Regions from separate parts of the Rummeliibacillus sp. JY-2-4R genome, predicted to be linked through region 2. Evidence: a T-box and tRNA genes for the amino acid it is inferred to sense, from the RefSeq annotation. Region 2 holds a T-box; the other regions hold tRNA genes.
The links. A T-box is a leader RNA that pairs with one kind of tRNA and senses whether it is charged. The one in region 2 lies ahead of leuS (leucine--tRNA ligase), so its partner is inferred to be a tRNA-Leu.

Region 1 (10,672 bases), 1.1 Mb from region 2:
GGCTGTTCCCGTTTCGCTCGCCGCTACTAAGGGAATCGAAATTTCTTTCTCTTCCTTCAGGTACTTAGATGTTTCAGTTCCCTGAGTCTGCCATCATGACGCTATGTATTCACGTCAAGATACTATTCCATTACGAATAGTGGGTTTCCCCATTCGGAAATCTCCGGATCAAAGCTTACTTACAGCTCCCCGAAGCATATCGGTGTTAGTGCCGTCCTTCATCGGCTTCTAGTGCCAAGGCATCCGCCATGCGCCCTTAATAACTTAACCTATAAGTTATTAAGCCTAAAAATTTAAAACTTAATATAAAAAAATGTGTTACTTAAGAATTTTTCAATGTCGTTTTATCCAGTTTTCAAAGAACAATGTTTTGAAAGCGATGAGCCTTCAAAACTGAACAGCAAGCGTTAATCTTAGAGAACCACGTTCTCTATTCCGAAATATTCCTTAGAAAGGAGGTGATCCAGCCGCACCTTCCGATACGGCTACCTTGTTACGACTTCACCCCAATCATCTATCCCACCTTCGGCGGCTGGCCCCAAAAGGTTACCTCACCGACTTCGGGTGTTACAAACTCTCGTGGTGTGACGGGCGGTGTGTACAAGGCCCGGGAACGTATTCACCGCGGCATGCTGATCCGCGATTACTAGCGATTCCGGCTTCATGTAGGCGAGTTGCAGCCTACAATCCGAACTGAGAACGGTTTTATGAGATTAGCGTGCTCTCGCGAGTTAGCGACTCTTTGTACCGTCCATTGTAGCACGTGTGTAGCCCAGGTCATAAGGGGCATGATGATTTGACGTCATCCCCACCTTCCTCCGGTTTGTCACCGGCAGTCACCTTAGAGTGCCCAACTAAATGATGGCAACTAAGATTAAGGGTTGCGCTCGTTGCGGGACTTAACCCAACATCTCACGACACGAGCTGACGACAACCATGCACCACCTGTCACCAATGTCCCCGAAGGGAAAACTCTATCTCTAGAGCGGTCACTGGGATGTCAAGACCTGGTAAGGTTCTTCGCGTTGCTTCGAATTAAACCACATGCTCCACCGCTTGTGCGGGCCCCCGTCAATTCCTTTGAGTTTCAACCTTGCGGTCGTACTCCCCAGGCGGAGTGCTTAATGCGTTAGCTGCAGCACTAAGGGGCGGAAACCCCCTAACACTTAGCACTCATCGTTTACGGCATGGACTACCAGGGTATCTAATCCTGTTTGCTCCCCATGCTTTCGCGCCTCAGCGTCAGTTACAGACCAGAAAGTCGCCTTCGCCACTGGTGTTCCTCCAAATCTCTACGCATTTCACCGCTACACTTGGAATTCCACTTTCCTCTTCTGCACTCAAGTCTCCCAGTTTCCAATGACCCTCCACGGTTGAGCCGTGGGCTTTCACATCAGACTTAAGAAACCACCTGCGCGCGCTTTACGCCCAATAAATCCGGACAACGCTTGCCACCTACGTATTACCGCGGCTGCTGGCACGTAGTTAGCCGTGGCTTTCTAATAAGGTACCGTCAAGGTACGTTCATTTCCTAACGTACTTGTTCTTCCCTTACAACAGAGTTTTACGATCCGAAAACCTTCATCACTCACGCGGCGTTGCTCCATCAGACTTTCGTCCATTGTGGAAGATTCCCTACTGCTGCCTCCCGTAGGAGTTTGGGCCGTGTCTCAGTCCCAATGTGGCCGATCACCCTCTCAGGTCGGCTATGCATCGTCGCCTTGGTAGGCCGTTACCCCACCAACTAGCTAATGCACCGCGGGCCCATCCTGTAGTGACGCGAAAGCGCCTTTCAACATTTCACCATGAAGTGAAATGGATTATCCGGTATTAGCTCCGGTTTCCCGAAGTTATCCCAGTCTACAGGGCAGGTTGCCCACGTGTTACTCACCCGTCCGCCGCTAAATTAGAGGAGCAAGCTCCTCGTCATTCGCTCGACTTGCATGTATTAGGCACGCCGCCAGCGTTCGTCCTGAGCCAGGATCAAACTCTCCATAAAAGTAAAGTTTGAAAGCTCATTAGCTTTGCTAGCGTATCATCAAAGATGATATCTATAGTTTGTCCTTGTCACTAACAGAAGTTAGTGAACAAAGTTTATTGATTAACGTCTTGCTTGTTCAGTTTTCAAGGTTCATAAAATAATTGGTGGAGCCTAGCGGGATCGAACCGCTGACCTCCTGCGTGCAAGGCAGGCGCTCTCCCAGCTGAGCTAAGGCCCCAATATAATTTTAAATGGTCGGGAAGACAGGATTCGAACCTGCGACCCCTTGGTCCCAAACCAAGTGCTCTACCAAGCTGAGCTACTTCCCGATATGGTGCGCCCAGCAGAAGTCGAATCCACAACCTTCTGATCCGTAGTCAGACGCTCTATCCAGTTGAGCTATGGGCGCATATTTTATATTAATTATTGCTTATATGTTAAATAAAGATGGTGCCGAGGACCGGAATCGAACCGGTACGGTAGTCACCTACCGCAGGATTTTAAGTCCTGTGCGTCTGCCAGTTCCGCCACCCCGGCATATTTGGAGCGGAAGACGGGGTTCGAACCCGCGACCCCCACCTTGGCAAGGTGATGTTCTACCACTGAACTACTTCCGCATATGCTTCAAGTTTTTTTAAAATCTGGCAATTATAAAGTTTTAGAATAAATGGTGCGGGTGAAGGGAGTCGAACCCCCACGCCTTGCGGCGCTAGATCCTAAGTCTAGTGCGTCTGCCAATTCCGCCACACCCGCTAGGTTTATTTAAAATGGTGAGTCATGCAGGATTCGAACCAGCGACCCTCTGATTAAAAGTCAGATGCTCTACCAACTGAGCTAATGACTCACTTTAAAATAGAATATGGTGCCGGCGAAAGGAGTCGAACCCTCGACCTACTGATTACAAGTCAGTTGCTCTACCAACTGAGCTACACCGGCAAATTAAAATATGGTGGAGGATGACGGGATCGAACCGCCGACCCCCTGCTTGTAAGGCAGGTGCTCTCCCAGCTGAGCTAATCCTCCATATTCAGCCTAGCAACGTCCTACTCTCGCAGGGGGACAGCCCCCAACTACCATTGGCGCTAAAGAGCTTAACTTCTGTGTTCGGCATGGGAACAGGTGTGACCTCTTTGCCATCATTACTAGACTATGTATCCTTCTTAAGGACAAGAATTATTTTATCACTTATCTAAAGAAAAGTCAATATTTTTTTGATAAGCTAATTATTCTTTCAAAACTGGATAAACTTTCATTGAAGTTCTTAAAATAACGTTTGGTTAAGTCCTCGATCTATTAGTATTCGTCAGCTCCATGTGTCACCACACTTCCACCTCGAACCTATCTACCTTGTCGTCTTCAAGGGATCTTACTTACTTGCGTAATGGGAAATCTCATCTTGAGGGGGGCTTCATGCTTAGATGCTTTCAGCACTTATCCCGTCCACACATAGCTACCCAGCGATGCTCTTGGCAGAACAACTGGTACACCAGCGGTGTGTCCATCCCGGTCCTCTCGTACTAAGGACAGCTCCTCTCAAATTTCCTACGCCCACGACGGATAGGGACCGAACTGTCTCACGACGTTCTGAACCCAGCTCGCGTACCGCTTTAATGGGCGAACAGCCCAACCCTTGGGACCGACTACAGCCCCAGGATGCGATGAGCCGACATCGAGGTGCCAAACCTCCCCGTCGATGTGGACTCTTGGGGGAGATAAGCCTGTTATCCCCGGGGTAGCTTTTATCCGTTGAGCGATGGCCCTTCCATGCGGAACCACCGGATCACTAAGCCCGTCTTTCGACCCTGCTCGACTTGTAGGTCTCGCAGTCAAGCTCCCTTGTGCCTTTACACTCTGCGAATGATTTCCAACCATTCTGAGGGAACCTTTGGGCGCCTCCGTTACTCTTTAGGAGGCGACCGCCCCAGTCAAACTGTCCGCCTGACACTGTCTCCTACCCCGATATAGGGGTACGGGTTAGAATTTCAATACAGCTGGGGTAGTATCCCAAGGACGCCTCCACCGAAGCTGGCGCTCCGGTATCTCAGGCTCCTACCTATCCTGTACAAGCTGTACCAAAATTCAATATCAGGCTACAGTAAAGCTCCACGGGGTCTTTCCGTCCTGTCGCGGGTAACCTGCATCTTCACAGGTACTATAATTTCACCGAGTCTCTCGTTGAGACAGTGCCCAGATCGTTACGCCTTTCGTGCGGGTCGGAACTTACCCGACAAGGAATTTCGCTACCTTAGGACCGTTATAGTTACGGCCGCCGTTTACTGGGGCTTCGGTTCTCACCTTCGCTTACGCTAAGCAATCCCCTTAACCTTCCAGCACCGGGCAGGCGTCAGCCCCTATACGTCACCTTACGGTTTTGCAGAGACCTGTGTTTTTGCTAAACAGTCGCCTGGGCCTATTCACTGCGGCTCTCTCGGGCTTGCACCCTACTAGAGCACCCCTTCTCCCGAAGTTACGGGGTCATTTTGCCGAGTTCCTTAACGAGAGTTCTCTCGCTCACCTTAGGATTCTCTCCTCGACTACCTGTGTCGGTTTGCGGTACGGGCACCTCCTACCTCGCTAGAGGCTTTTCTTGACAGTGTGAAATCAGGAACTTCGCGGTAAACCGCTCGCCATCATAGCTCAACGTTATAGAGAGCGGATTTGCCTACTCTCACGCCTTACTATTTAGACGCACATAACCAACAGTGCGCTTACCCTATCCTACTGTGTCCCCCCATTACTCAAATGGTAGGGAGGTGGTACAGGAATATCAACCTGTTATCCATCGCCTACGCCTATCGGCCTCGGCTTAGGTCCCGACTAACCCTGAGAGGACGAGCCTTCCTCAGGAAACCTTAGTCATTCGGTGGATGGGATTCTCACCCATCTTTCGCTACTCATACCGGCATTCTCACTTCTAAGCGCTCCACCAGTCCTTCCGGTCTGACTTCACAGCACTTAGAACGCTCTCCTACCACAGACATCATAGATGTCTATCCACAGCTTCGGTGAATTGTTTAGCCCCGATACATTTTCGGCGCAGCGTCACTCGACCAGTGAGCTATTACGCACTCTTTAAATGGTGGCTGCTTCTGAGCCAACATCCTGGTTGTCTAAGCAACGTCACATCCTTTTCCACTTAACAATTACTTTGGGACCTTAGCTGGTGGTCTGGGCTGTTTCCCTTTTGACTACGGATCTTATCACTCGCAGTCTGACTCCCGTGCATAAATCATTGGCATTCGGAGTTTGTCTGAATTCGGTAATCCGGGATGGACCCCTAGTTCAAACAGTGCTCTACCTCCAAGATTCTCTATCACGAGGCTAGCCCTAAAGCTATTTCGGAGAGAACCAGCTATCTCCAAGTTCGATTGGAATTTCTCCGCTACCCACACCTCATCCCCGCACTTTTCAACGTGCGTGGGTTCGGGCCTCCAGTAAGTGTTACCTTACCTTCACCCTGGACATGGGTAGATCACCTGGTTTCGGGTCTACAACCACATACTCATTCGCCCTATTCAGACTCGCTTTCGCTACGGCTCCGTCTTTTCAACTTAACCTTGCATGTAATCGTAACTCGCCGGTTCATTCTACAAAAGGCACGCTATCACCCATTAACGGGCTCTAACTACTTGTAGGCACATGGTTTCAGGATCTCTTTCACTCCCCTCCCGGGGTGCTTTTCACCTTTCCCTCACGGTACTGGTTCACTATCGGTCACTAGAGAGTATTTAGCCTTAGGAGATGGTCCTCCCAGATTCCGACGGAATTTCACGTGTTCCGCCGTACTCAGGATCCACTCAGGAGAGAATGAACTTTTGACTACAGGACTGTTACCTTCTTCGGTAGGTCTTTCCAAACCGCTTCGTCTAATTCATTCCTTTGTAACTCCATATAGAGTGTCCTACAACCCCAAGAGGCAAGCCTCTTGGTTTGGGCTGTTCCCGTTTCGCTCGCCGCTACTAAGGGAATCGAAATTTCTTTCTCTTCCTTCAGGTACTTAGATGTTTCAGTTCCCTGAGTCTGCCATCATGACGCTATGTATTCACGTCAAGATACTATTCCATTACGAATAGTGGGTTTCCCCATTCGGAAATCTCCGGATCAAAGCTTACTTACAGCTCCCCGAAGCATATCGGTGTTAGTGCCGTCCTTCATCGGCTTCTAGTGCCAAGGCATCCGCCATGCGCCCTTAATAACTTAACCTATAAGTTATTAAGCCTAAAAATTTAAAACTTAATATAAAAAAATGTGTTACTTAAGAATTTTTCAATGTCGTTTTATCCAGTTTTCAAAGAACAATTGGTGGAGCCTAGCGGGATCGAACCGCTGACCTCCTGCGTGCAAGGCAGGCGCTCTCCCAGCTGAGCTAAGGCCCCAAAAGAGTATTTAAATGGTGGGCCTAAATGGACTCGAACCATCGACCTCACGCTTATCAGGCGTGCGCTCTAACCAGCTGAGCTATAGGCCCCTTTTGAGATTAAATATTAATGAAAGTGATGAACCTTCAAAACTGAACAGCAAGCGTTAATCTAGAGAACCACGTTCTCTATTCCGAAATATTCCTTAGAAAGGAGGTGATCCAGCCGCACCTTCCGATACGGCTACCTTGTTACGACTTCACCCCAATCATCTATCCCACCTTCGGCGGCTGGCCCCAAAAGGTTACCTCACCGACTTCGGGTGTTACAAACTCTCGTGGTGTGACGGGCGGTGTGTACAAGGCCCGGGAACGTATTCACCGCGGCATGCTGATCCGCGATTACTAGCGATTCCGGCTTCATGTAGGCGAGTTGCAGCCTACAATCCGAACTGAGAACGGTTTTATGAGATTAGCGTGCTCTCGCGAGTTAGCGACTCTTTGTACCGTCCATTGTAGCACGTGTGTAGCCCAGGTCATAAGGGGCATGATGATTTGACGTCATCCCCACCTTCCTCCGGTTTGTCACCGGCAGTCACCTTAGAGTGCCCAACTAAATGATGGCAACTAAGATTAAGGGTTGCGCTCGTTGCGGGACTTAACCCAACATCTCACGACACGAGCTGACGACAACCATGCACCACCTGTCACCAATGTCCCCGAAGGGAAAACTCTATCTCTAGAGCGGTCACTGGGATGTCAAGACCTGGTAAGGTTCTTCGCGTTGCTTCGAATTAAACCACATGCTCCACCGCTTGTGCGGGCCCCCGTCAATTCCTTTGAGTTTCAACCTTGCGGTCGTACTCCCCAGGCGGAGTGCTTAATGCGTTAGCTGCAGCACTAAGGGGCGGAAACCCCCTAACACTTAGCACTCATCGTTTACGGCATGGACTACCAGGGTATCTAATCCTGTTTGCTCCCCATGCTTTCGCGCCTCAGCGTCAGTTACAGACCAGAAAGTCGCCTTCGCCACTGGTGTTCCTCCAAATCTCTACGCATTTCACCGCTACACTTGGAATTCCACTTTCCTCTTCTGCACTCAAGTCTCCCAGTTTCCAATGACCCTCCACGGTTGAGCCGTGGGCTTTCACATCAGACTTAAGAAACCACCTGCGCGCGCTTTACGCCCAATAAATCCGGACAACGCTTGCCACCTACGTATTACCGCGGCTGCTGGCACGTAGTTAGCCGTGGCTTTCTAATAAGGTACCGTCAAGGTACGTTCATTTCCTAACGTACTTGTTCTTCCCTTACAACAGAGTTTTACGATCCGAAAACCTTCATCACTCACGCGGCGTTGCTCCATCAGACTTTCGTCCATTGTGGAAGATTCCCTACTGCTGCCTCCCGTAGGAGTTTGGGCCGTGTCTCAGTCCCAATGTGGCCGATCACCCTCTCAGGTCGGCTATGCATCGTCGCCTTGGTAGGCCGTTACCCCACCAACTAGCTAATGCACCGCGGGCCCATCCTGTAGTGACGCGAAAGCGCCTTTCAACATTTCACCATGAAGTGAAATGGATTATCCGGTATTAGCTCCGGTTTCCCGAAGTTATCCCAGTCTACAGGGCAGGTTGCCCACGTGTTACTCACCCGTCCGCCGCTAAATTAGAGGAGCAAGCTCCTCGTCATTCGCTCGACTTGCATGTATTAGGCACGCCGCCAGCGTTCGTCCTGAGCCAGGATCAAACTCTCCATAAAAGTAAAGTTTGAAAGCTCATTAGCTTTGCTAGCGTATCATCAAAGATGATATCTATAGTTTGTCCTTGTCACTAACAGAAGTTAGTGAACAAAGTTTATTGATTAACGTCTTGCTTGTTCAGTTTTCAAGGTTCATATAATCACCCGTAAGCGACTTAATTATTATATCAAACAAGGAATTGTTTGTCAAGGACTTTTTCATTTTCGATTCTTTTATAATTAAGTTTACTCATTTGAGCGACTTAATTATTATACCAATTTATCAATTCAGCGTCAATAACTTTTTTTAAAAGTCTCTTTCGTAATGACATGCTAACTAAATTAGCAACTCATTTAATATACCACTATATTATTTTGCTTGCAAGCTTTTTATTAAAAAGTTATATACCCTTATTCACTCGTTGATTAACACCATTACTAATTTACATACAAAAATACAAATAACGACGTTCTAATAGTGCATAGAACGTCGTTGCTTGATTTTTTTAAAGATTAATCACGTGATCGCATTAATGGGAACAGTAAAACATCACGAATAGATTGAGAGTTTGTTAAAAGCATGATTAAGCGGTCAATACCAATACCTAACCCACCAGTAGGAGGCATACCATATTCTAATGCTTCTAAGAAGTCTTCATCCATTTCGTGTGCTTCATCATTACCTAGTTCTTTTTCACGCATTTGCGCTTCGAAGCGTTCACGTTGATCGATTGGATCATTCAATTCTGTGAATGCATTTGCATGTTCACGTCGTACAATAAATAATTCAAAACGGTCAGTGAAACGAGGGTCTTCTGGATTTTTCTTTGCAAGTGGAGAAATTTCCACAGGATGACCATATACAAAAGTAGGTTGTACCAATGTTTCTTCTACTTTTTGTTCAAAGAATTCATTGATAATATGTCCAACTTCCATAGTATCCTTGATTTCAATATGGTGTTCGCGTGCAAATGTTTGTGCTTCTTCTTTCGTCATTTCTTTCCAGAAGTCTACGCCTGTAGCTTCTTTTACTGCATCTACCATGTGTAGACGTTTCCAACCTTTTGAAAGATCGATTGTATCTTCACCATATTGAATTTGAGTTGTACCTAGAACTTCTTCTGCAACATGAACAAATAAATCTTCGGTCAAATCCATGATGTCGTGGAAGTCTGCGAATGCTTCATATAGCTCAAGTAATGTAAACTCTGGGTTATGGCGAGTAGATACTCCTTCGTTACGGAATACACGGCCAATTTCATATACTTTTTCAAGTCCACCTACAATTAGGCGTTTTAGGTATAGTTCAATCGCTATACGCATATACATCGTTGCATCTAATGCATTGTGATGAGTAACGAACGGACGAGCTGCTGCACCACCAGCTACTGAATTCAACATTGGTGTTTCAACCTCTAAATAGCCTTTTCTATCTAAGAAACTTCGGATTGAACGAATAATTTGGCTACGAGTGATGAAAGTGTTTTTACTACTTTCATTTGTGATTAAATCTAAGTAGCGTTGACGGTAACGTTGTTCTACGTCTTGTAAACCATGGTATTTCTCAGGTAATGGACGTAATGATTTAGAAAGGAAAGTGAATTCTAATGCTTTAATAGTTAATTCACCAACATGTGTTTTGAAGATTGTCCCTTTAATCCCAACAATATCACCAAGATCAGCATGTTTAAAAATATCGTAAGCTTCTTCACCAATTGCATCTTTTCGTACATAAATTTGGATTTGTCCGCCTATATCTTGGATATTTGCAAATCCCACTTTTCCTTTACTACGTTTTGTCATAATACGACCAGCAATAATAACTTCTTCTGGATGTTCGTTTTCTTCTAAATCTTCTTTTGAAAGATCTGCATATTGTTCTTTTAATTCGTTTGATAGATGTGTACGTTCAAAACGTTGACCGAATGGATCTAACCCTTTTTCTTTTATAGAATCCATCTTTTGACGTCTCACCAAAAGTTGGTCGTTTAATTCTTCTGCCACGATTTTCACTCCTTATATTTGTTCCGCTAAGCAGTCCATAATGTACTTATTGTACACAATTTTCACTAACGATTCACGTCTTTCTACTCATTTTCCCCATTAACCCTTACTTTATATGCAATAAAGAGGAAAAAGTCGCCACTTATTTAGCGGCGACTTTTAGTTTTTCATAGGGCTCTTAGCCAATCTGAATAGATTTAGAAGCTGCATCGCTTTCTTCGATTTCTTCAACAAGTTCGTTTAAAATTGTTCGTAATTCTAGTGCTGTTTCAGCATGGTTGATAAGATTACGAGCTTTTCCGTTACCACGAACACCTTTTAAATACCAAGAAGCGTGTTTTCGCATTTCGCGAACAGCAATTACTTCCCCTTTTAGTTGCATTAAGCGTTCAAAGTGTAATAAGCAAACATCAATCTTTTCACGGATTGGCGGCTCTGGCATTAATTTGCCTGATTCTAAGTATTCAACTGTACGATAAATCATCCATGGATCTCCTAGCGCAGCTCGACCTATCATTACACCATCTGCACCAGTATAATCTAGTAATCGTTTTGCATCTTCTGGAGTTTCAACATCGCCATTACCAATGAAC
Region 2 (10,672 bases):
TGAGAAATAGATGTATTAAAGCGAATATGTTCGTTGTTATCCGTTACTTTTTGTACTGTTTGATGATAAACCTTTTCTAAAGTTGTATCATTTGAAGCTTGGATTTTGTCAGAAAGCGTATCAGTTTCTTCATTAATAAATAGACGCCAGATACGGTCTAAGAAACGGCGTGCTCCATCTAAGCCATTTGTTGACCATGGAATTGAAGCTTCTAATGGCCCCATGAACATTTCGTATAGACGAAGTGTATCTGCACCATGACTTGCAACGATATCATCTGGATTTACGACGTTGCCTTTAGATTTAGACATTTTTTCGTTACCTTCACCTAGGATCATGCCTTGGTTAAACAGTTTTTGGAATGGTTCTTTCGTTGGTACTACACCCAAATCGTAAAGTACTTTATGCCAGAAACGTGCATATAGCAAGTGAAGTACTGCATGCTCTTGACCACCGATATAAATATCTACTGGAAGCCAACGTTTTAATAATTCTGGATCTGCAATAGCTTCTTTGTTGTGAGGATCAATATAACGTAAGAAGTACCAGCTTGAACCAGCCCATTGTGGCATTGTATTTGTTTCGCGACGACCTTTTTTACCTGTTTCAGGATCTACTACATTTACCCACTCTTCAATATTTGCAAGTGGTGATTCACCAGTTCCACTTGGACGAATGTCACTTGTTTTAGGTAAAACTAATGGCAATTCTTCTTCAGGAACTGTAGTGATTGATCCATCTTCCCAGTGAATTACTGGAATTGGTTCCCCCCAATAACGTTGACGAGAGAACAACCAGTCACGTAATCGGTAAGATACTTTCTTTTCACCAACTTTATTTTCTTCAAGCCATGCGATCGCTTTTTTAATACCTTCTGCTTTATCAAGACCATTTAAGAAATCAGAGTTGATATGTGGACCATCTTCAGTGAAAGCTTCTTTAGATACATCTCCACCTTCTAGTACTGGGATGATTGGTAAATTAAATTGTTTTGCAAATTCAAAGTCACGTTCATCATGAGCAGGTACAGCCATAATCGCACCAGTACCATAGCTTGCTAGTACATAGTCTGCAATCCAAATAGGAATTTCTCTACCATTAATAGGGTTCACAGCATAAGCACCTGTGAAGACACCTGTTTTTTCTTTCGCTAGATCTGTACGTTCTAGGTCTGATTTTACTTTTACTTGATCTAGGTACTCTTCGACAGCTTGGCGTTGTCCTTCAGTAGTAATTTCTTTTACTAAATCATGCTCTGGCGCAAGTACTGTATAGGTAGCACCAAACAAAGTATCTGGACGAGTTGTGAATACGCGGAAGTGTTTATCTGTATCTTTGATAGTAAAATCAACTTCTGCTCCTTCTGAACGGCCAATCCAGTGACGTTGCATATCTTTAATATTTTCTGGCCAATCTACTTCATCTAAGTCATCTAGTAAACGATCAGCATAGGCAGTAATTTTAAGCATCCATTGTTTCATTGGGCGGCGTTCAACTGGGTGACCCCCACGTTCTGATTTACCATCAATTACTTCTTCGTTTGCTAGAACTGTTCCTAATGCCGGGCACCAGTTAACAGCTACTTCATCGATATAAGCTAAGCCCTTTTTATAAAGTTGGATGAAGATCCATTGAGTCCATTTGTAGTATTCAGGATCTGTTGTATTAATTTCACGATCCCAATCATAGCTAAATCCTAGTTCTTGGATTTGACGTTTAAATGTACCGATGTTTTTTAGAGTGAATTCTGCTGGATCATTCCCAGTGTCTAGTGCGTATTGTTCTGCAGGAAGACCAAAAGCATCCCAGCCCATCGGATGCAATACATTGTATCCTTGCATACGTTTGAAACGAGATAAAATATCCGTTGCAGTATAGCCTTCAGGGTGACCTACGTGAAGACCAGCACCTGATGGATATGGGAACATATCCAATGCATAAAATTTAGGCTTTGTTGTGTCATTTTCTGTTTTAAATGTTTTGTGATTAGCCCAATAAGCTTGCCACTTTTTTTCGATTTCTTGATGATTGAAATTCAAAAGATTCCCCTCCTTAAAGTGTTCAATGATACCCATTTTGTTTGCTGCCAATATGAGAGGTTCTTAGAAAAATAAAAAAATCCCGCCCCTAAAAAAGGGACGAGAGTATAAATTCCCGCGGTACCACCCAAATTAGTGTCAGCACTCAACTTGATTCCTTAACGCGGAAAACGACTTTGGCTATCATATAATTTCACCAATGTGACTCCCGGGCGAGTTCAATTCACTGATTTACCAACTTTCACCAAACGTTAGCTCTCTACAAAATCTAGATAAACCTACTAATCCCATTCACAGTCATATCATATTGTGTCTAATTCTAATCGAAGTTACGTAAATTGACAAGAGATTTAGCATAATTGTGGAATTGTTGCTAAAATAATCAGGAATATCTTTATTTACCAGTCTTCATGTCGTCTTTTAGGAATTGAATGAGTAATTGTTCACGCTCAAAATTCTTTTGCGTAGAAAATTCTTCATCCCAAGAATAATACCCTTTCCCATTCTTGTCTCCATATTTCCCTGCTTCAACTAATCGAGATAATGTGTCTCCTGGCATTTGAACATTACTTAAATCTTCGAATAAGTAATTCGAAATCGATTGTACAACATTCTAATCCAGTCATATCTGCAGACAATAATGGTCCGCTAGCTGGTAATCTTCTACCAATACTATATGTAACTGCTGCATCTATATCTTCTTTAGATGCTACCCCTGCTTCATATAAACTTTGTGCTTCTCTATATAATGCGAATTGCAAACGATTGCCTATAAATCCTGGAATTTCACGATTAAGCTTGATTGGCTTTTTATTTATTTCTATTAATAATTGCATTGTTCTTTCTACTACATCCTCATTTGTAAATGATGTTTTCACTACTTCTACTAATGGGATAAGATGCGCAGGATTCCAAAAATGCGTAATTAAAAAGCGTTCTTTATGGTCCATTTTTTCTGATAATAAGCTAGGTTGGAGTCCAGATGTATTGCTAGCAATTACCACATTTTCATCAACCAATGCTTCTAATTGCTTATACATATCTTGTTTTAATTCTAAAATTTCTGGAATTGCTTCTATAATAAATGTTGAATCTGCAACAGTTTCTTCTAATGAAGTAAAAAAGATAATTTTCTTTTTAATAGATTCTGCTAACTCTTTTGTGAAAACTTCATTTTCTACCATAACATTCAGTTTAAAAGCCAATGACTTATTTGCTTTTTCGACATCTGTATCATTGATTCCATATATATTAACGTTAGAGCCTGCCCAAGCAATAGATATGGCGATTGAATGCCCCATTGTTCCGCACCCGATGATTGATATTTTCTCCATATGTATCCCCTCCTATTAATATATTAACATAAAAAATTCTATATTTTCTTAGTTAAACAAGAATTTTCTCTTTTGAGTCAGTTTTCATAAATACTTCTGCTGTTGAGCTATAAGACTCGACCCTCTATCTCTTAGGGACTGAATAACTAATAAATACTAATCATTAATGTCTTGAAGTGGAATACTAATCTCCATTAAAATTTTCAGTCAAAAGTTTTATTAAAGTATTTTTTCCTTCTTGCTTATTTAGGATTTTCCTTTTATTTTACAGGACAAATTAAACTGCTACACAAAAACTATCTAAATCATAAAGTGTATTAAATTCCCCCATACATTGTTCTTTTTTCATATCTTGTAAATTGAAATTGAAACTATTTAATATCTACAACAGGATTCAAATCACTAGGCATCACCTTTTTAGTTGCTTGACTGTTTTTTAAGGCATTAACAAAAACCAAAAAGAGAGTTGCCATTATTGACAACTCTCTACTTTCTTATTGAAATGTTTCGTTTTCTTTATTTTCCCTATTTTTTATTGGTCGATCATATAACATATAAGGAATTAATGATATGAATAGGATGGCAATCAATACATAGAAAGTGAATTTCATCCCGTATTGGTCTGCTAATACGCCGCCTAGGAATGGCCCTATCATTTTACCGACTGCGCTGAAGCTATTAATCAAGCCTTGGTAGAACCCTTCTTTACCGCGTGGTGCAAGTGTACTTGCAATTGTTGGGACAATTGGCCAGACAAACATTTCACCAAAAGTTAGAATGATGATTGCAACAAGGAACATTTTAAAAGATCCTGCAAAGCTTACAACGTAAAAAGACACGATAAAAATAGCAATTCCCGTAAAGATTTGTCCTTTGTAAAATCCAGCAAATTTTTTAACAATTGGACTGATTAGCGGTTGACCTAATACGATCAGTAATCCATTAGCCGTCCATAGTAAACTATATTGGTTTAAGGAAATACCAAGGTCTTGTGTATAAGACGAAATGGTAGACGTCCATTGTATGTAGACCAGCCAGCCTAACAAGTAACCGATTCCTAATATAATTAGTGCATATAACGACGATCTATTCTTTACTTTTCCACTTTCACTAATTACAGAACTTGGAGCAATTTCGTTTTCTGTTGGAATTTTTTTATATGATAAAGCAACAAAGAAAAACAGCACATACATGATTAAATTCGCTATAAATAAATAATCAAAGCTTTTATTTGCAACGATTCCTGCAAGTGCTGGACCAATTGCTACGCCTAAGTTTTGTGCAAGGTAGATTGCATTAAATCCTCGTCTACCTCCCTCAGGCCAAGCAGTACCTATCATGGCATACATGCTTGGAAAGACAATTCCTCCACTAAAACCGATTAATGTTAAAAACCATACATAATGTGGCCATCCATGCCAAATAACGAGGCATATTAATCCAATAATAGTAAGAATCGTTCCAATCAAGATTGTTTTAAATCCACCGAATTTATCAAATACATATCCGCCTAACAGATTTCCAACTACACCAGCAGCAGCGTTTCCCATAAGTACAAGACCAGCCATTGAAAGTGTTTGTCCAAGGTGGTCATGCATATAAATTGTATTTAGCGGCCATAAAAAAGAGTTGCCTATTGTGTTAATAAGCATCCCTGTAATTAATAACCAAACACTTTTTGGCATCGTCCGTCCTCCATTTATTTCGAATATCTAGCCAATATTAACAACCTTTTGTTAAAGTTACAACCATAATTCATTATTAAAAAATATTGTGAAAATTCAACTAACATATACACTATCTACTATTAAAATCCAAAAATCAGTGAGCTAAATAATTTCAGCTTGGATAAATGCCCCCTAACATGGATTAAGTCTTCGTGAACGTGGATTAATCTATTCAGTCCGTGATAGAATTGTTGGTGAGGAGTGAAATTATGAATGACATAAAAGACAATGAGTTTCCATTTCCTTCTGATGGGAAACGTTATTATACATGGAATCGTTATTTACGCGATGAATTTGATTGTAAGGTTTATAAAGTAGCATTAGATGCGGGCTTTGACTGTCCCAATCGTGACGGTACAGTAGCTTTTGGTGGATGTACTTTCTGCTCTGCTGCTGGCTCAGGCGATTTTGCTGGAGATCGTGTGGATCCAATACCTGTTCAATTCGAAAAAATCAAAGAAAAAATGCAACATAAATGGAAAAACGGCAAAACGATGGCCTACTTCCAAGCCTATACAAATACACATGCACCGCTATCAGTTTTAAAGGAAAAGTTCGAAGCAGCTCTTGCATGTGAAGGGGTCATGGGGTTGAGTATTGCTACACGTCCTGACTGTTTACCCGATGATGTTGTAGAATATCTAGCCGAATTAAATGAACGTACGTATCTATGGGTGGAACTAGGTTTGCAAACTGTACATGAACGTACTGCGAATTTAATCAACCGGGCACATGATTATCCTACGTATGTAGAAGGGGTAGAAAAACTTCGTAAACACGGTATCCGAGTTTGCTCTCATATTATTAATGGCTTACCTCTGGAAGATTACGATATGATGATGGATACAGCTCGAGAAGTGGCGAAATTAGATGTCCAAGGTATAAAAATTCATTTACTTCATCTATTAAAAGGAACACCACTAGTTAAACAATACGAAAAAGGTATGCTCGAACTAATGGATAAAGATGCGTACATCAACTTAGTTGCTGACCAATTAGAAATAATCCCTCCAGAAATGGTTGTGCAACGGATTACTGGTGATGGACCAATCGATTTAATGATCGGACCTATGTGGTCTGTCAACAAATGGGAAGTACTAAACGGTATTGATGCAGAACTTGCGCGTCGTGGAAGCTATCAAGGGAAGTTCTACAAACCAGAAGAAGTGACTTCAAAATGAAATTACAAAGAGTTTTACAATACGCACAATTCCTGTTGCAAGATACAGTAGCAGATGGTGATATTGTGGTTGACGCTACAGCAGGAAATGGCTATGATACAGCTTTTCTAGCACAATTAGTTGGCGAGATGGGTCATGTCTATGCATTTGACATACAACAACAAGCCATTGATTCTACAAAAAGCCGTTTAGAAGACATCGGATTAGCAGATCGAGTATCCGTTATTTTAGATGGCCATGAAAACGTAGCTAATTATGTAGAAGAACCCATTAGTGCTGCTATTTTTAATCTTGGTTATTTACCAGGCAGTGAACACGAAATAATTACGAAGCCTGATACGACATTAAAGTCAATCGAGGATTTACTAAATTTACTAAAAGTAGGCGGAATAATTGTTTTGGTTGTGTATTATGGACATGCTGGGGGTAAGAATGAACGTGACCAAGTAATAGAATATGTCAGCAACTTACCACAGAAAAATGTTCACGTACTGCGTTACGAATTTATCAATCAAAAAAATGATCCTCCATTTATCATAGCGCTTGAGAAAATGAAAGATTTTTAATTTTTCACGCGATAATGATTAATGATTAATAATCAACGGCCTCCCAGATTTTCAGGGAGGCCTTTTTTGATTATTTTCTGCTCGACATAATTCCCCAATTGTTTTAAATCTTTCTGAACATGCATAGGCTTATTACTAGATAGTTCAAAGGGGGTTAAAGTTAATGCCGAAAATCCATGCAGTGAGTACATACTCTCCACCCCATCAATTATCGCAGGAAAAAGCTGAAGAATTCATACATCATCTTTTTGAAGGCAAAATGGAAAGACTTGAACGGTATTTAAAAGTCTTTAAGAATGGAGAAATCTTAAAAAGACAGCTTGCTATGCCAGTTGAATGGTATATGGAAGAACATACTTTTGCAGAGAAAAATGATTTGTACATTGAATTGGCAACAGAATATGGTTGCCGGGTAATTCAAGACTGTTTAGCAAAAGTATCAGATGTAGAAATTGCAGATATTGATGCCATTTTCTTCATATCCACTACTGGTATTTCAACGCCAAGCATTGATGCTCGTATTATGAACCAGCTGGCATTCCCAGATGATGTTGTGCGAATCCCTATTTGGGGACTCGGTTGTGGTGGAGGGGCAGCAGGTATTAGTCGTGCAAATGATTATTGTCTTGCGCACAGAGAAGCTATTGTATTAGTTATTTGTCTTGAATTATGTAGTCTAACCTTCCAACCAAGCGATTTGGATAAAAGCAACTTTGTAGGAACCTCCCTATTTGGTGATGGCGTTGCTTGTGCGATTGTTGCTGGTGATCAAGCTAAGTTAAAGAGCAACAAATCCTTACCTGCAATTCAGGCTACTGCTTCAAAAATACTCCCACATTCTGAAGATGTAATGGGATGGCGGATTGAAGATGATGGTTTACACGTGATTTTCGCCAAAAGTATACCTAGCATTATCGAAAAGTGGCTTACACCATTTGTGAAAAATTTCCTACAAAAGAATTCACTCTCTATCCCCAACATTAGTCGATTTATCGCTCATCCTGGGGGCAAAAAGGTTCTTGCTGCATATGAATCTGCATTAGAGCTCTCAAAAAAAATACTTGAACCAAGCTCCTTCATCTTACAACAACATGGTAATATGTCCTCTCCAACAGTTCTCTATGTATTAAAACATGTAATGGAACAACAACCTGATAGCGGTGAACTTGGAATTATGACTTCACTTGGTCCTGGCTTTAGCGGTGAACTAGTATTACTGAAATGGGAGTGATGAACTATTTTATTTACAATTATTTTCGTCATCATATGTATACAAAGAATTGTAGAGTTGAGGATTGCAAAAGCAAATGAACGTTATATGAAAGAACGTGGTGCAATTGAATTCGGACAATCACATTATCCTTTCATTGTCCTGTTACATGTTTGTTTTTTACTCAGTCTTTTATTGGAGCATACTTTCAAGCAAACATCGCTTAGTCCACTATGGATTTCATTAATTTGTTTCTTTATTGTCTTACAAATGGGACGCATTTGGGCTATAAAATCATTGGGGCATTTCTGGAATACTAAGATTATCGTATTGCCAGATGCAAAACTTGTAAAAAAAGGTCCCTACAAATGGCTTCCACATCCAAACTATTTAATTGTCGCTTTAGAAATTGCAGTCATACCTTTGATATTCCAAGCCTATTATACGGCAATTGTATTTACAATTTTGAATTTGATTATGATGTTAATACGGATTCCTGCAGAGGAAAAAGCTTTGCAAAAAGTCTATAAAAATGAAAATTATGTTTTAGAGAGATCGTAATTTAAAGACTGGTGTGAGTAGCAAAAAATGATCCCATATTTTTTAACGATGGGATTTTTTTATGTTTGTTTTAAATAAACATTTCCGTTTAAATAGATAGTAGTTTAAACGTATTTTTATGTTAAAATTTGTTATAAATGAAGAGTTTTTATAATGTATTTAAAGAAGAAAATAAATTACCATCAAATGGAGGAAACTAGTGGCTGATGAAAAAATTGTAATTGGTGAGAATGGTAAGTACCCGCTTAACGGAATATTGTCTATTCCAAATGAAATGGCTGAATCATATCCTGCGGTTGTATTAGTTCAAGGATCTGGCCCAAGTAATATGGATGGTAAAATTGGCGAAAACTATCCATTTAAAGACCTCGCCGAAGGTTTATCAAAAAGAGGAATTGCTGTGTTACGTTATGACAAAAGAACATTTGTATATGGCAAAGAAATGAAAAAAGACACCTCGCTTTCAGTTAAAGAGGAAACAATCGAAGATGCCATCCTTGCAGCGGAATTCTTAAGAAAAGATTCTCGTATTCTTTCAAATAAAATCTTTATTATAGGTCATAGTTTAGGAGGAATGCTAGCTCCGAGAATTGATGCAGAAGGTGGGAACTTTGCTGGAATCATTATAATGGCCGGATCCCCACGCAAATTAGAAGAGATTATGATGGAACAAAATAACGATGTTTTAAATTCCTTGAATCGTTTTTTAAAATTAATTGCTAAAAAGCAAATCGCAGCTTTATCCTCTAAATTCAGTAACATTTATGACTTAAGTGATGAAGAAGCGAAAACTAAATCCATTATAGGGAAATATGTCAATGCTTACTATTTTAAAGAAATGGGTGAACACCCATCCGTAAATTATCTAAATGTATTGGATAAACCAGTTTTCGTTTTGCAAGGAGATAAAGATTTTCAAGTATCATTGGAAAAAGACTTTAATAGTTATAAAAAAATATTGAGTGAAAAGTCCAATGTTACGTTTAAACTTTATCCAAACTTAAATCATTTGTTTATGCCTTCTGTTTATGGGGAAATTTTAAAAGCGAAAAAAGAGTATAAAATAGCGCAGCATATCGACAAGCAAGTGATTATTGATATTTCTGACTGGATTCATTCAGTTTAGGAATCACAATACTAAAACAGTAAAATGGAGGCGAAAAATATGTTGGTGGTAACAACAGAAAAAATTGAGGGCTATAAGGTTGTTGAAGTAAAAGGACCTGTTTTTGGATTGATCGTGAGGAGTAGAGGCCTTGGTGGCGATATAATGGCAGGCTTAAAATCACTAGTTGGTGGAGAAATCAAACAATATACAGCAATGCTTGAAGATTCAAGAAAAGAAGCGATGGACCGCATGATTAAAAATGCCAATGAAATGGGGGCAAATGCCATTACGATGATGCGATTTGATTCGGGTGAAATCGGTAATAACATGAGTGAAATCGTCTCATATGGAACGGCAGTCGTGGTTGAGAAAGTATAATGGGTTTCGTTATCGGATTCTATGTCATAGAAATTATAATCGCAATTATATGTATTTTACTTGGATACTTTATCTATGACAAACGAGTAAATCGTAATCACGGCAGAAAAATCCCCGAAGGTTTTCAATCAACAGAAGAAATTAATATTGACCCTGTTTCAGGAGAAAAAACAAGGGTATATTATAATCCTGAAACTGGAGATCGGTTTTATAGAAAAGAGAAATAGGTATCAAAAGAAGGGCTATTTCACTAAAGAAATAGCCCTTTACTATGTTAAATTCGTTTTACCTTTTCTAATGTTTTTTGCTCAAGATTGTTTTTATTTCGTTCTACCCAGAAATCGGCGTTTTTGATGCCAAGTTTCTCTGGATCAAATATAGGATCTTTCCCTGCTTTTTTCTGCTGTTCATAGTCTTTCAGTGCTATAAGCGCCGGTTTAACTAAGAAAATAAGGGAAATGATGTTAACCCAAACCATGATACCTAGCCCAATGTCTCCTAGTGTCCATGCAGACTCAGAAGTTTTTACTGCACCGAAATAAGTTGCTACAATGATTAATATTTGTAC
Region 3 (10,672 bases), 640 kb from region 2:
AAAACTGCTTCTTCAATGCCATGTACTGCCTCTACATCTTCAATCGTCATTTGTCGATACGTAATCATCAGCTCACCTATTGTTTTCCATTTTGTTCTTTTAACCAGTTGGCTTCAGCTTCTGCTAAACGACAATATGTTGGAACAAAAGTATGTGTTGCCTCTATAGACGGTAATTCTTGTTGTTCGGCCAATTGAATAAGCTTTGCTGCATCTGGTAAATCTAGCGTATACGGTGCTCTTAGTGCTTGCTCGCCCAATTCTTGTTGAATTAGTTGCCAGAAGTGATCTACATCATGGCCAACAAAAATAACTGGTTGACCTAGTCGTTCTAATTTTTCTAATAAGCTCATCATACTATAATGCCCATCTTCTACAACAGTTTCAAGCCCTTTTGTTGCGTTAAAAGCTGCTGCATAAACATTTTGACGTCTTGCATCGATTAATGAACAAATAACTCCTTTAAACATAAAAGCGTTTGCCGCAAGCACTTTCAAGCTTGAAACACCCACTAAAGGTTTTTGTAATGTCCAAGATAACGTCTTTGCAATAGTAACGCCTATACGCACACCTGTATAAGAACCAGGTCCTTTGCTTACTGCAATTGCATCAATCTCTTTTGGAGAAATATTCACTTTTTTAAATATATGCTCAATAGCAGGCATAACACCTGCAGAGTGGTTTACTCTGATGTTTGTAACTTCGCTTGCGATTACTTGTCCATCCTTTACTATTGCAATAGCTAAAGGAGAATTCGCTGTATCTATTCCTAACCAAATCATTTCATTAACTCCTCACACAACCGTTCGTAATGTATTCCGATTGGTTTCAATAAAAATCTTCTTGAATGTTCATCAATACGCTCAATTATAATCTCTAAACGCTCAGGTGGCAGGTCTTGTTCAATTAAATGAGCCCATTCTACGACAGTTACAGCTTCCCCATAGAAAATCTCATCCCACCCAAGATCTTCATCGCTATCTGCTAAACGATAAACGTCTAAATGATTAAACGGTAGTCGACCCTCGTATTGTTTTAATATCGTGAAAGTTGGGCTATTAACTGTACGTTTAATACCTAGACCTTTTGCTAAGAATTGCGTAAATGTAGTCTTCCCAGCACCAAGATTTCCTTCCAAAGTAATTGTATCTTGTGCTTCAAGTAATTTAGCAAGTTTCAATGCTAATCGGTTTGTTTCATCTAAAGAAGCAACTCTAATTTCCAATGTCATAGTCTTCGTCCTCTCAAATTCACACTACCTATAGTTTACCTAAAGCAATGAAAATGTTCAAAGTGAACGAGTTGAAATCATTCAGACATAAAAAAATAACACAGCTGTTTAGCTGTGTTTGCATTTACATTTAACCTAAAATGGCGGTCCGGACGGGACTCGAACCCGCGACCTCCTGCGTGACAGGCAGGCATTCTAACCAGCTGAACTACCGGACCATAATTTTTAGCCAAGAATTATTATAACAGGTATTTTATTAAATTAGCAAATTATTTATAGAATTGACAGATTTATTTGCTCATTTTGAGTGCGTTTGCTCTTTAGAGTTTTTAAGCTTAATTGAAAGTTTTATATACTTCTCGAAATGCTTTTTTGGCTATCTTGATTAATAGAGTTATTGTCTGTGATATTTATATAACACGTTTCAGTAGTAGCTTATATTCGTAATAATGCTATAAATAAACTTAATAATATTAACAAAGATCAAAAAAGCACAACTATTAACTAGTTGTGCTTTAATGTGTGCCTAGCAATGTCCTACTCTCGCAGGGGGACAGCCCCCAACTACCATTGGCGCTAAAGAGCTTAACTTCTGTGTTCGGCATGGGAACAGGTGTGACCTCTTTGCCATCATTACTAGACTATTTATAAAGAAAGAATTGTTCTTTCAAAACTGGATAAACCTTATTGAAGTTCTTAAAATAACGTTTGGTTAAGTCCTCGATCTATTAGTATTCGTCAGCTCCATGTGTCACCACACTTCCACCTCGAACCTATCTACCTTGTCGTCTTCAAGGGATCTTACTTACTTGCGTAATGGGAAATCTCATCTTGAGGGGGGCTTCATGCTTAGATGCTTTCAGCACTTATCCCGTCCACACATAGCTACCCAGCGATGCTCTTGGCAGAACAACTGGTACACCAGCGGTGTGTCCATCCCGGTCCTCTCGTACTAAGGACAGCTCCTCTCAAATTTCCTACGCCCACGACGGATAGGGACCGAACTGTCTCACGACGTTCTGAACCCAGCTCGCGTACCGCTTTAATGGGCGAACAGCCCAACCCTTGGGACCGACTACAGCCCCAGGATGCGATGAGCCGACATCGAGGTGCCAAACCTCCCCGTCGATGTGGACTCTTGGGGGAGATAAGCCTGTTATCCCCGGGGTAGCTTTTATCCGTTGAGCGATGGCCCTTCCATGCGGAACCACCGGATCACTAAGCCCGTCTTTCGACCCTGCTCGACTTGTAGGTCTCGCAGTCAAGCTCCCTTGTGCCTTTACACTCTGCGAATGATTTCCAACCATTCTGAGGGAACCTTTGGGCGCCTCCGTTACTCTTTAGGAGGCGACCGCCCCAGTCAAACTGTCCGCCTGACACTGTCTCCTACCCCGATATAGGGGTACGGGTTAGAATTTCAATACAGCTGGGGTAGTATCCCAAGGACGCCTCCACCGAAGCTGGCGCTCCGGTATCTCAGGCTCCTACCTATCCTGTACAAGCTGTACCAAAATTCAATATCAGGCTACAGTAAAGCTCCACGGGGTCTTTCCGTCCTGTCGCGGGTAACCTGCATCTTCACAGGTACTATAATTTCACCGAGTCTCTCGTTGAGACAGTGCCCAGATCGTTACGCCTTTCGTGCGGGTCGGAACTTACCCGACAAGGAATTTCGCTACCTTAGGACCGTTATAGTTACGGCCGCCGTTTACTGGGGCTTCGGTTCTCACCTTCGCTTACGCTAAGCAATCCCCTTAACCTTCCAGCACCGGGCAGGCGTCAGCCCCTATACGTCACCTTACGGTTTTGCAGAGACCTGTGTTTTTGCTAAACAGTCGCCTGGGCCTATTCACTGCGGCTCTCTCGGGCTTGCACCCTACTAGAGCACCCCTTCTCCCGAAGTTACGGGGTCATTTTGCCGAGTTCCTTAACGAGAGTTCTCTCGCTCACCTTAGGATTCTCTCCTCGACTACCTGTGTCGGTTTGCGGTACGGGCACCTCCTACCTCGCTAGAGGCTTTTCTTGACAGTGTGAAATCAGGAACTTCGCGGTAAACCGCTCGCCATCATAGCTCAACGTTATAGAGAGCGGATTTGCCTACTCTCACGCCTTACTATTTAGACGCACATAACCAACAGTGCGCTTACCCTATCCTACTGTGTCCCCCCATTACTCAAATGGTAGGGAGGTGGTACAGGAATATCAACCTGTTATCCATCGCCTACGCCTATCGGCCTCGGCTTAGGTCCCGACTAACCCTGAGAGGACGAGCCTTCCTCAGGAAACCTTAGTCATTCGGTGGATGGGATTCTCACCCATCTTTCGCTACTCATACCGGCATTCTCACTTCTAAGCGCTCCACCAGTCCTTCCGGTCTGACTTCACAGCACTTAGAACGCTCTCCTACCACAGACATCATAGATGTCTATCCACAGCTTCGGTGAATTGTTTAGCCCCGATACATTTTCGGCGCAGCGTCACTCGACCAGTGAGCTATTACGCACTCTTTAAATGGTGGCTGCTTCTGAGCCAACATCCTGGTTGTCTAAGCAACGTCACATCCTTTTCCACTTAACAATTACTTTGGGACCTTAGCTGGTGGTCTGGGCTGTTTCCCTTTTGACTACGGATCTTATCACTCGCAGTCTGACTCCCGTGCATAAATCATTGGCATTCGGAGTTTGTCTGAATTCGGTAATCCGGGATGGACCCCTAGTTCAAACAGTGCTCTACCTCCAAGATTCTCTATCACGAGGCTAGCCCTAAAGCTATTTCGGAGAGAACCAGCTATCTCCAAGTTCGATTGGAATTTCTCCGCTACCCACACCTCATCCCCGCACTTTTCAACGTGCGTGGGTTCGGGCCTCCAGTAAGTGTTACCTTACCTTCACCCTGGACATGGGTAGATCACCTGGTTTCGGGTCTACAACCACATACTCATTCGCCCTATTCAGACTCGCTTTCGCTACGGCTCCGTCTTTTCAACTTAACCTTGCATGTAATCGTAACTCGCCGGTTCATTCTACAAAAGGCACGCTATCACCCATTAACGGGCTCTAACTACTTGTAGGCACATGGTTTCAGGATCTCTTTCACTCCCCTCCCGGGGTGCTTTTCACCTTTCCCTCACGGTACTGGTTCACTATCGGTCACTAGAGAGTATTTAGCCTTAGGAGATGGTCCTCCCAGATTCCGACGGAATTTCACGTGTTCCGCCGTACTCAGGATCCACTCAGGAGAGAATGAACTTTTGACTACAGGACTGTTACCTTCTTCGGTAGGTCTTTCCAAACCGCTTCGTCTAATTCATTCCTTTGTAACTCCATATAGAGTGTCCTACAACCCCAAGAGGCAAGCCTCTTGGTTTGGGCTGTTCCCGTTTCGCTCGCCGCTACTAAGGGAATCGAAATTTCTTTCTCTTCCTTCAGGTACTTAGATGTTTCAGTTCCCTGAGTCTGCCATCATGACGCTATGTATTCACGTCAAGATACTATTCCATTACGAATAGTGGGTTTCCCCATTCGGAAATCTCCGGATCAAAGCTTACTTACAGCTCCCCGAAGCATATCGGTGTTAGTGCCGTCCTTCATCGGCTTCTAGTGCCAAGGCATCCGCCATGCGCCCTTAATAACTTAACCTATAAGTTATTAAGCCTAAAAATTTAAAACTTAATATAAAAAAATGTGTTACTTAAGAATTTTTCAATGTCGTTTTATCCAGTTTTCAAAGAACAATGTTTTGAAAGCGATGAGCCTTCAAAACTGAACAGCAAGCGTTAATCTTAGAGAACCACGTTCTCTATTCCGAAATATTCCTTAGAAAGGAGGTGATCCAGCCGCACCTTCCGATACGGCTACCTTGTTACGACTTCACCCCAATCATCTATCCCACCTTCGGCGGCTGGCCCCAAAAGGTTACCTCACCGACTTCGGGTGTTACAAACTCTCGTGGTGTGACGGGCGGTGTGTACAAGGCCCGGGAACGTATTCACCGCGGCATGCTGATCCGCGATTACTAGCGATTCCGGCTTCATGTAGGCGAGTTGCAGCCTACAATCCGAACTGAGAACGGTTTTATGAGATTAGCGTGCTCTCGCGAGTTAGCGACTCTTTGTACCGTCCATTGTAGCACGTGTGTAGCCCAGGTCATAAGGGGCATGATGATTTGACGTCATCCCCACCTTCCTCCGGTTTGTCACCGGCAGTCACCTTAGAGTGCCCAACTAAATGATGGCAACTAAGATTAAGGGTTGCGCTCGTTGCGGGACTTAACCCAACATCTCACGACACGAGCTGACGACAACCATGCACCACCTGTCACCAATGTCCCCGAAGGGAAAACTCTATCTCTAGAGCGGTCACTGGGATGTCAAGACCTGGTAAGGTTCTTCGCGTTGCTTCGAATTAAACCACATGCTCCACCGCTTGTGCGGGCCCCCGTCAATTCCTTTGAGTTTCAACCTTGCGGTCGTACTCCCCAGGCGGAGTGCTTAATGCGTTAGCTGCAGCACTAAGGGGCGGAAACCCCCTAACACTTAGCACTCATCGTTTACGGCATGGACTACCAGGGTATCTAATCCTGTTTGCTCCCCATGCTTTCGCGCCTCAGCGTCAGTTACAGACCAGAAAGTCGCCTTCGCCACTGGTGTTCCTCCAAATCTCTACGCATTTCACCGCTACACTTGGAATTCCACTTTCCTCTTCTGCACTCAAGTCTCCCAGTTTCCAATGACCCTCCACGGTTGAGCCGTGGGCTTTCACATCAGACTTAAGAAACCACCTGCGCGCGCTTTACGCCCAATAAATCCGGACAACGCTTGCCACCTACGTATTACCGCGGCTGCTGGCACGTAGTTAGCCGTGGCTTTCTAATAAGGTACCGTCAAGGTACGTTCATTTCCTAACGTACTTGTTCTTCCCTTACAACAGAGTTTTACGATCCGAAAACCTTCATCACTCACGCGGCGTTGCTCCATCAGACTTTCGTCCATTGTGGAAGATTCCCTACTGCTGCCTCCCGTAGGAGTTTGGGCCGTGTCTCAGTCCCAATGTGGCCGATCACCCTCTCAGGTCGGCTATGCATCGTCGCCTTGGTAGGCCGTTACCCCACCAACTAGCTAATGCACCGCGGGCCCATCCTGTAGTGACGCGAAAGCGCCTTTCAACATTTCACCATGAAGTGAAATGGATTATCCGGTATTAGCTCCGGTTTCCCGAAGTTATCCCAGTCTACAGGGCAGGTTGCCCACGTGTTACTCACCCGTCCGCCGCTAAATCAGAGGAGCAAGCTCCTCGTCATTCGCTCGACTTGCATGTATTAGGCACGCCGCCAGCGTTCGTCCTGAGCCAGGATCAAACTCTCCATAAAAGTAAAGTTTGAAAGCTCATTAGCTTTGCTAGCGCATCATCAAAGATGATGTCTATTGTTTGTCCTTGTCACTAACAAAAGTTAGCAAACAAGGTTTATTGATTAACGTCTTGCTTGTTCAGTTTTCAAGGTTCATATAATTTCATAATTTGGAGCGGGTGAGGAGAATCGAACTCCCGACAACAGCTTGGAAGGCTGTGGTTTTACCACTAAACTACACCCGCAAAAAAGGTTTTAGTTAATAATGTTTTTAAAATTATGGTGCGCCCAGCAGAAGTCGAATCCACAACCTTCTGATCCGTAGTCAGACGCTCTATCCAGTTGAGCTATGGGCGCATATTAAATTATTTTCTTGGTGCGATCGAGAGGACTTGAACCTCCACCGAGTTAACCCCGACTAGGCCCTCAACCTAGCGCGTCTGCCATTCCGCCACGACCGCATTATTCTTATCGGTATAAATTATTATAAAATATCTTTTTACCAATGTCAAGAAAAAATGGTGAGTCATGCAGGATTCGAACCAGCGACCCTCTGATTAAAAGTCAGATGCTCTACCAACTGAGCTAATGACTCGTAGCTGAAATAACAAAAGAAAATGGCTGGGGTACCTGGATTCGAACCAGGGCATGACGGAATCAAAATCCGTTGCCTTACCGCTTGGCTATACCCCAATAAAAATGGCGGTTCGGACGGGACTCGAACCCGCGACCTCCTGCGTGACAGGCAGGCATTCTAACCAGCTGAACTACCGAACCATTGAAATGGTGACCCCTACGAGATTCGAACTCGTGTTACCGCCGTGAAAGGGCGGTGTCTTAACCGCTTGACCAAGGGGCCAATATGGCTCCGAAGGCAGGACTCGAACCTGCGACCCTCTGATTAACAGTCAGATGCTGCTACCAACTGAGCTACTTCGGAATAACCTTCATTTGTTTGTCGCTTCAATGTCTTATCATCTTGTCGACTTTTACTATTATAAAGAGTTAAATCGTAATCGTCAAGAGTTTTTATAAAAAATTATTTTTTTAATATAAGGTTGCCTAAACACTTGCTACAACGATACTTTGCAGTATTCATTCGAATCTTACGATGATAATTTGCCCCACATTTGACGCAAATATACGTATATCTATTACTAATACTCCTTCTTTTTCCACCATCTAAATTTGCACAAAAGCGAGGAGCATTTGTTTTTTTCAATAGCATTCTAAAATCTGCATCTCTATGCTGATACCCCTTACCTTCTAAATGAAGATGGTAATGACATAGTTCATGACGAATGATTCCTTTTACTTCTTCAAGACCATATTGTTCATATGCTTTGGGGTTAATTTCAATATTATGAGATTGTAATAGATAGCGCCCCCCTGTTGTACGAAGTCTTTTATTGAAATAAGCTTTGTGTTGAAACGGCTTTTGAAATTCTTGCTCTGAAATTGTACAAACTAATTTATGTAAATCACAATCCTTCATAGTCTACCTCCTATAAAAAAACAATACCCCACATAAGTGGGATACTGCTAGTCTAATTCAATAATTTGTTGTTCGGGAGGAAGCATTGTTAAAGAGATTCTACCTTTACCCGCTTCTACTTTGTCTACCCAAACGGTAACTATATCACCTAAAGCTACAACATCTAGCGGATGCTTTACATAACCTTTTTTTAATTTTGAAATGTGTACAAGTCCATCTTGTTTTACCCCTATGTCAACAAATGCTCCAAAGTCAACAACATTACGCACTGTACCTTGTAGCTCCATTCCAGTTTGTAAATCTTCCATTTTCAATACATCTTTTTTAAGTAATGGTTGAGGAAACGCATCACGTGGATCTCTTGAAGGTTTCATAAGTGAATCAATTACATCTTTTAATGTTATTTCCCCTACTTCCCATTTCTTACTTAAATCAGTGATATTTAATGTACCGATGGATTGCTCCGCCTCGCGTGTACCAATATGTTCTTTATCGATATGAGCTGCTTCTAAAATTTGTTTTGCCAAATCATAGCTTTCCGGATGGATTGCAGTGGCATCTAGTGGGTTTTTGGCATTTGGGATACGTAGAAATCCTACCGCTTGTTCATAAGTTTTGGCACCTAATCTTGGTATTTTCTTTAACTGAGTACGTGCTGTAAACTTACCGTTTTCACTTCGAACCTTAACGATGTTCTCTGCAACAGTTTTGGATAAACCGGACACGTATTGTAGAAGTGAAGGGGATGCTGTATTTACATCTACACCGACTTGGTTTACCGCTGTTTCAACAATAAAAGTTAACGACTCTTCAAGTTTCTTTTGAGAAACATCATGTTGATATTGGCCTACACCTACTGCTTTCGGATCAATCTTTACTAGCTCTGCTAGAGGATCTTGTAATCGTCTTGCAATTGAAACAGCGCTTCGTTGCTCAACATGCAAATCTGGAAATTCCTCACGTGCAACTTCAGATGCAGAGTAAACACTAGCTCCTGCTTCACTTACAATTACATAAGACGCATCACTATGCGACTCCTTTAAACACTCAGATACAAATTGTTCTGTTTCACGAGATGCTGTACCATTTCCAATTGCAATAATTGAAATCGGATAACGATTCAAAATATCATTAAAAGTCTTTTTCGATTTTTCTACATCACCTTTTGCAGTATGAGGATAAATCACTGATATTTCTAACATTTTACCCGTGTCATCTACAACCGCAAGTTTACAACCTGTCCTATAAGCTGGGTCTACTCCTAGTACGTATTGGCCATTCATAGGAGGTTGAAGCAATAAATTCCTTAAGTTTTCAGAGAAAATATGAATAGCCTGCGCTTCTGCCTTTTCGGTAAGTTCATTACGTATTTCTCGTTCAATAGATGGCTGAATCAAACGTTTATATGCATCTTCAATAGCTGAATCAACTTGTGATACAGCCGGAGAAGAGGTTGCTGGAATCCATTCATTACGCATTATTTGAGTCACTCGTTCAATAGGTACTAAAATATTCACTTTGAGAATATCTTCTTTTTCACCACGATTAATCGCTAAAGTGCGATGTGGCACGATTTTATTAACGGGCTCTTCGTATTCATAGTACATTTCAAATACCGATTTCTCATCTTGTTCTGCGTTTTTAACAGCAGTTTGGATTTTACCTTGTTGCCATGAAATTTTACGGATTTTTTCGCGAATAGCTGCGTCATCTGCAAATCGTTCCGCTAATATATCATTTGCACCTTGAAGTGCTTCCTCTATATTTTCAACTTTTTCAGAAAGAAAAGGAGTAGCCAACTCTTCTAGAGACGTTTTTCCGAAAACCATTAATTGGTCAGCTAAAGGTTCTAAGCCCTTGTCTTTTGCAATTGTGGCCTTTGTACGTCGTTTTTGTTTATATGGGCGATATAAGTCTTCAATTCGCTTTAGAATTGTTGCTGCGTTAATTTCTTTAGCTAGTTCTTCTGTTAACTTGCCTTGTTCATTGATTAAACGGAGAACTTCCTGTTTTCGTTGTTCTAATTGTTGAATATAGTGATATCGATCTTCGATTGCCTTTATTTGCACCTCATCCAATGATCCTGTAGCTTCTTTTCGATAGCGGGCTATAAAAGGGACTGTATTAGAAGCTTCAAGTAATTGAATAACTTGCTCCACTTGATGCGTACGAATCCCAACTTCTGAGGCGATTAATTGATACATTTTTTTGTCGTCCATTCGTTCACTACCTTTCTTTTGTCTTCCCTATTTTACCATAGAGGAATTTTATTCTTCTTCTAGAAACACAAAAAAACCTGTCCCATTACAGAACAGGTAATTACTTTATGGTTTAAGATGGTGAGGCTATAGCATCTTGCAATTTTCTAATGGCCCCACGTTGTAGTCGTGAAACATGCATCTGTGATATACCAAGAATTTCGCCAGCTTCTTTTTGACTCAGTTGTTCAATATATGTAAGCTTTATAACATTTTTTTCTTTTTCCGATAGCACCTTCATAGCTTCTTTTACTATGATGCGTTGGTCTGTCTTTTCAAACTCATTGTCTTCTTCCCCAATAATATCAAACAATGTGGATGAACTCTCATCATTACCTGATTC

Region 1: it encodes a tRNA-Leu, which carries the amino acid that the T-box ahead of leuS (leucine--tRNA ligase) is inferred to sense. The anticodon was not compared.
Region 3: it encodes a tRNA-Leu, which carries the amino acid that the T-box ahead of leuS (leucine--tRNA ligase) is inferred to sense. The anticodon was not compared.

The regions. Positions count from the first base shown of each region.
Region 1 is NZ_CM132623.1:95,866-106,537, reverse strand. Features, by position in the region: rRNA gene ACWV26_RS00530 (23S ribosomal RNA) at 1-270, opposite strand, end outside; rRNA gene ACWV26_RS00525 (16S ribosomal RNA) at 452-1,999, opposite strand; tRNA gene ACWV26_RS00520 (tRNA-Ala) at 2,144-2,219, opposite strand; tRNA gene ACWV26_RS00515 (tRNA-Pro) at 2,234-2,310, opposite strand; tRNA gene ACWV26_RS00510 (tRNA-Arg) at 2,314-2,390, opposite strand; tRNA gene ACWV26_RS00505 (tRNA-Leu) at 2,430-2,518, opposite strand; tRNA gene ACWV26_RS00500 (tRNA-Gly) at 2,524-2,598, opposite strand; tRNA gene ACWV26_RS00495 (tRNA-Leu) at 2,650-2,734, opposite strand; tRNA gene ACWV26_RS00490 (tRNA-Lys) at 2,750-2,825, opposite strand; tRNA gene ACWV26_RS00485 (tRNA-Thr) at 2,842-2,917, opposite strand; tRNA gene ACWV26_RS00480 (tRNA-Val) at 2,929-3,004, opposite strand; rRNA gene rrf (5S ribosomal RNA) at 3,012-3,128, opposite strand; rRNA gene ACWV26_RS00470 (23S ribosomal RNA) at 3,255-6,184, opposite strand; tRNA gene ACWV26_RS00465 (tRNA-Ala) at 6,282-6,357, opposite strand; tRNA gene ACWV26_RS00460 (tRNA-Ile) at 6,373-6,449, opposite strand; rRNA gene ACWV26_RS00455 (16S ribosomal RNA) at 6,549-8,096, opposite strand; gene lysS (lysine--tRNA ligase) at 8,589-10,079, opposite strand; gene dusB (tRNA dihydrouridine synthase DusB) at 10,258-10,672, opposite strand, start outside.
Region 2 is NZ_CM132623.1:3,051,307-3,061,978, forward strand. Features, by position in the region: gene leuS (leucine--tRNA ligase) at 1-2,039, opposite strand, end outside; T-box leader at 2,132-2,343, opposite strand; gene ACWV26_RS14875 (hypothetical protein) at 2,434-2,598, opposite strand; gene ACWV26_RS14880 (3-hydroxyacyl-CoA dehydrogenase family protein) at 2,606-3,373, opposite strand; gene ACWV26_RS14885 (MDR family MFS transporter) at 3,868-5,058, opposite strand; gene ACWV26_RS14890 (TIGR01212 family radical SAM protein) at 5,310-6,281, shown strand; gene ACWV26_RS14895 (class I SAM-dependent methyltransferase) at 6,278-6,847, shown strand; gene ACWV26_RS14900 (type III polyketide synthase) at 7,011-8,078, shown strand; gene ACWV26_RS14905 (isoprenylcysteine carboxyl methyltransferase family protein) at 8,136-8,618, shown strand; gene ACWV26_RS14910 (alpha/beta hydrolase family protein) at 8,818-9,744, shown strand; gene ACWV26_RS14915 (heavy metal-binding domain-containing protein) at 9,784-10,104, shown strand; gene ACWV26_RS14920 (hypothetical protein) at 10,104-10,331, shown strand; gene ACWV26_RS14925 (alanine/glycine:cation symporter family protein) at 10,379-10,672, opposite strand, start outside.
Region 3 is NZ_CM132623.1:3,690,390-3,701,061, forward strand. Features, by position in the region: gene rimI (ribosomal protein S18-alanine N-acetyltransferase) at 1-68, opposite strand, end outside; gene tsaB (tRNA (adenosine(37)-N6)-threonylcarbamoyltransferase complex dimerization subunit type 1 TsaB) at 77-781, opposite strand; gene tsaE (tRNA (adenosine(37)-N6)-threonylcarbamoyltransferase complex ATPase subunit type 1 TsaE) at 778-1,230, opposite strand; tRNA gene ACWV26_RS18070 (tRNA-Asp) at 1,372-1,448, opposite strand; rRNA gene rrf (5S ribosomal RNA) at 1,755-1,871, opposite strand; rRNA gene ACWV26_RS18080 (23S ribosomal RNA) at 1,939-4,868, opposite strand; rRNA gene ACWV26_RS18085 (16S ribosomal RNA) at 5,050-6,597, opposite strand; tRNA gene ACWV26_RS18090 (tRNA-Gly) at 6,748-6,821, opposite strand; tRNA gene ACWV26_RS18095 (tRNA-Arg) at 6,857-6,933, opposite strand; tRNA gene ACWV26_RS18100 (tRNA-Leu) at 6,951-7,037, opposite strand; tRNA gene ACWV26_RS18105 (tRNA-Lys) at 7,096-7,171, opposite strand; tRNA gene ACWV26_RS18110 (tRNA-Gln) at 7,195-7,269, opposite strand; tRNA gene ACWV26_RS18115 (tRNA-Asp) at 7,277-7,353, opposite strand; tRNA gene ACWV26_RS18120 (tRNA-Glu) at 7,361-7,435, opposite strand; tRNA gene ACWV26_RS18125 (tRNA-Asn) at 7,440-7,516, opposite strand; gene ACWV26_RS18130 (SprT family protein) at 7,616-8,071, opposite strand; gene ACWV26_RS18135 (Tex family protein) at 8,119-10,290, opposite strand; gene sigB (RNA polymerase sigma factor SigB) at 10,403-10,672, opposite strand, start outside.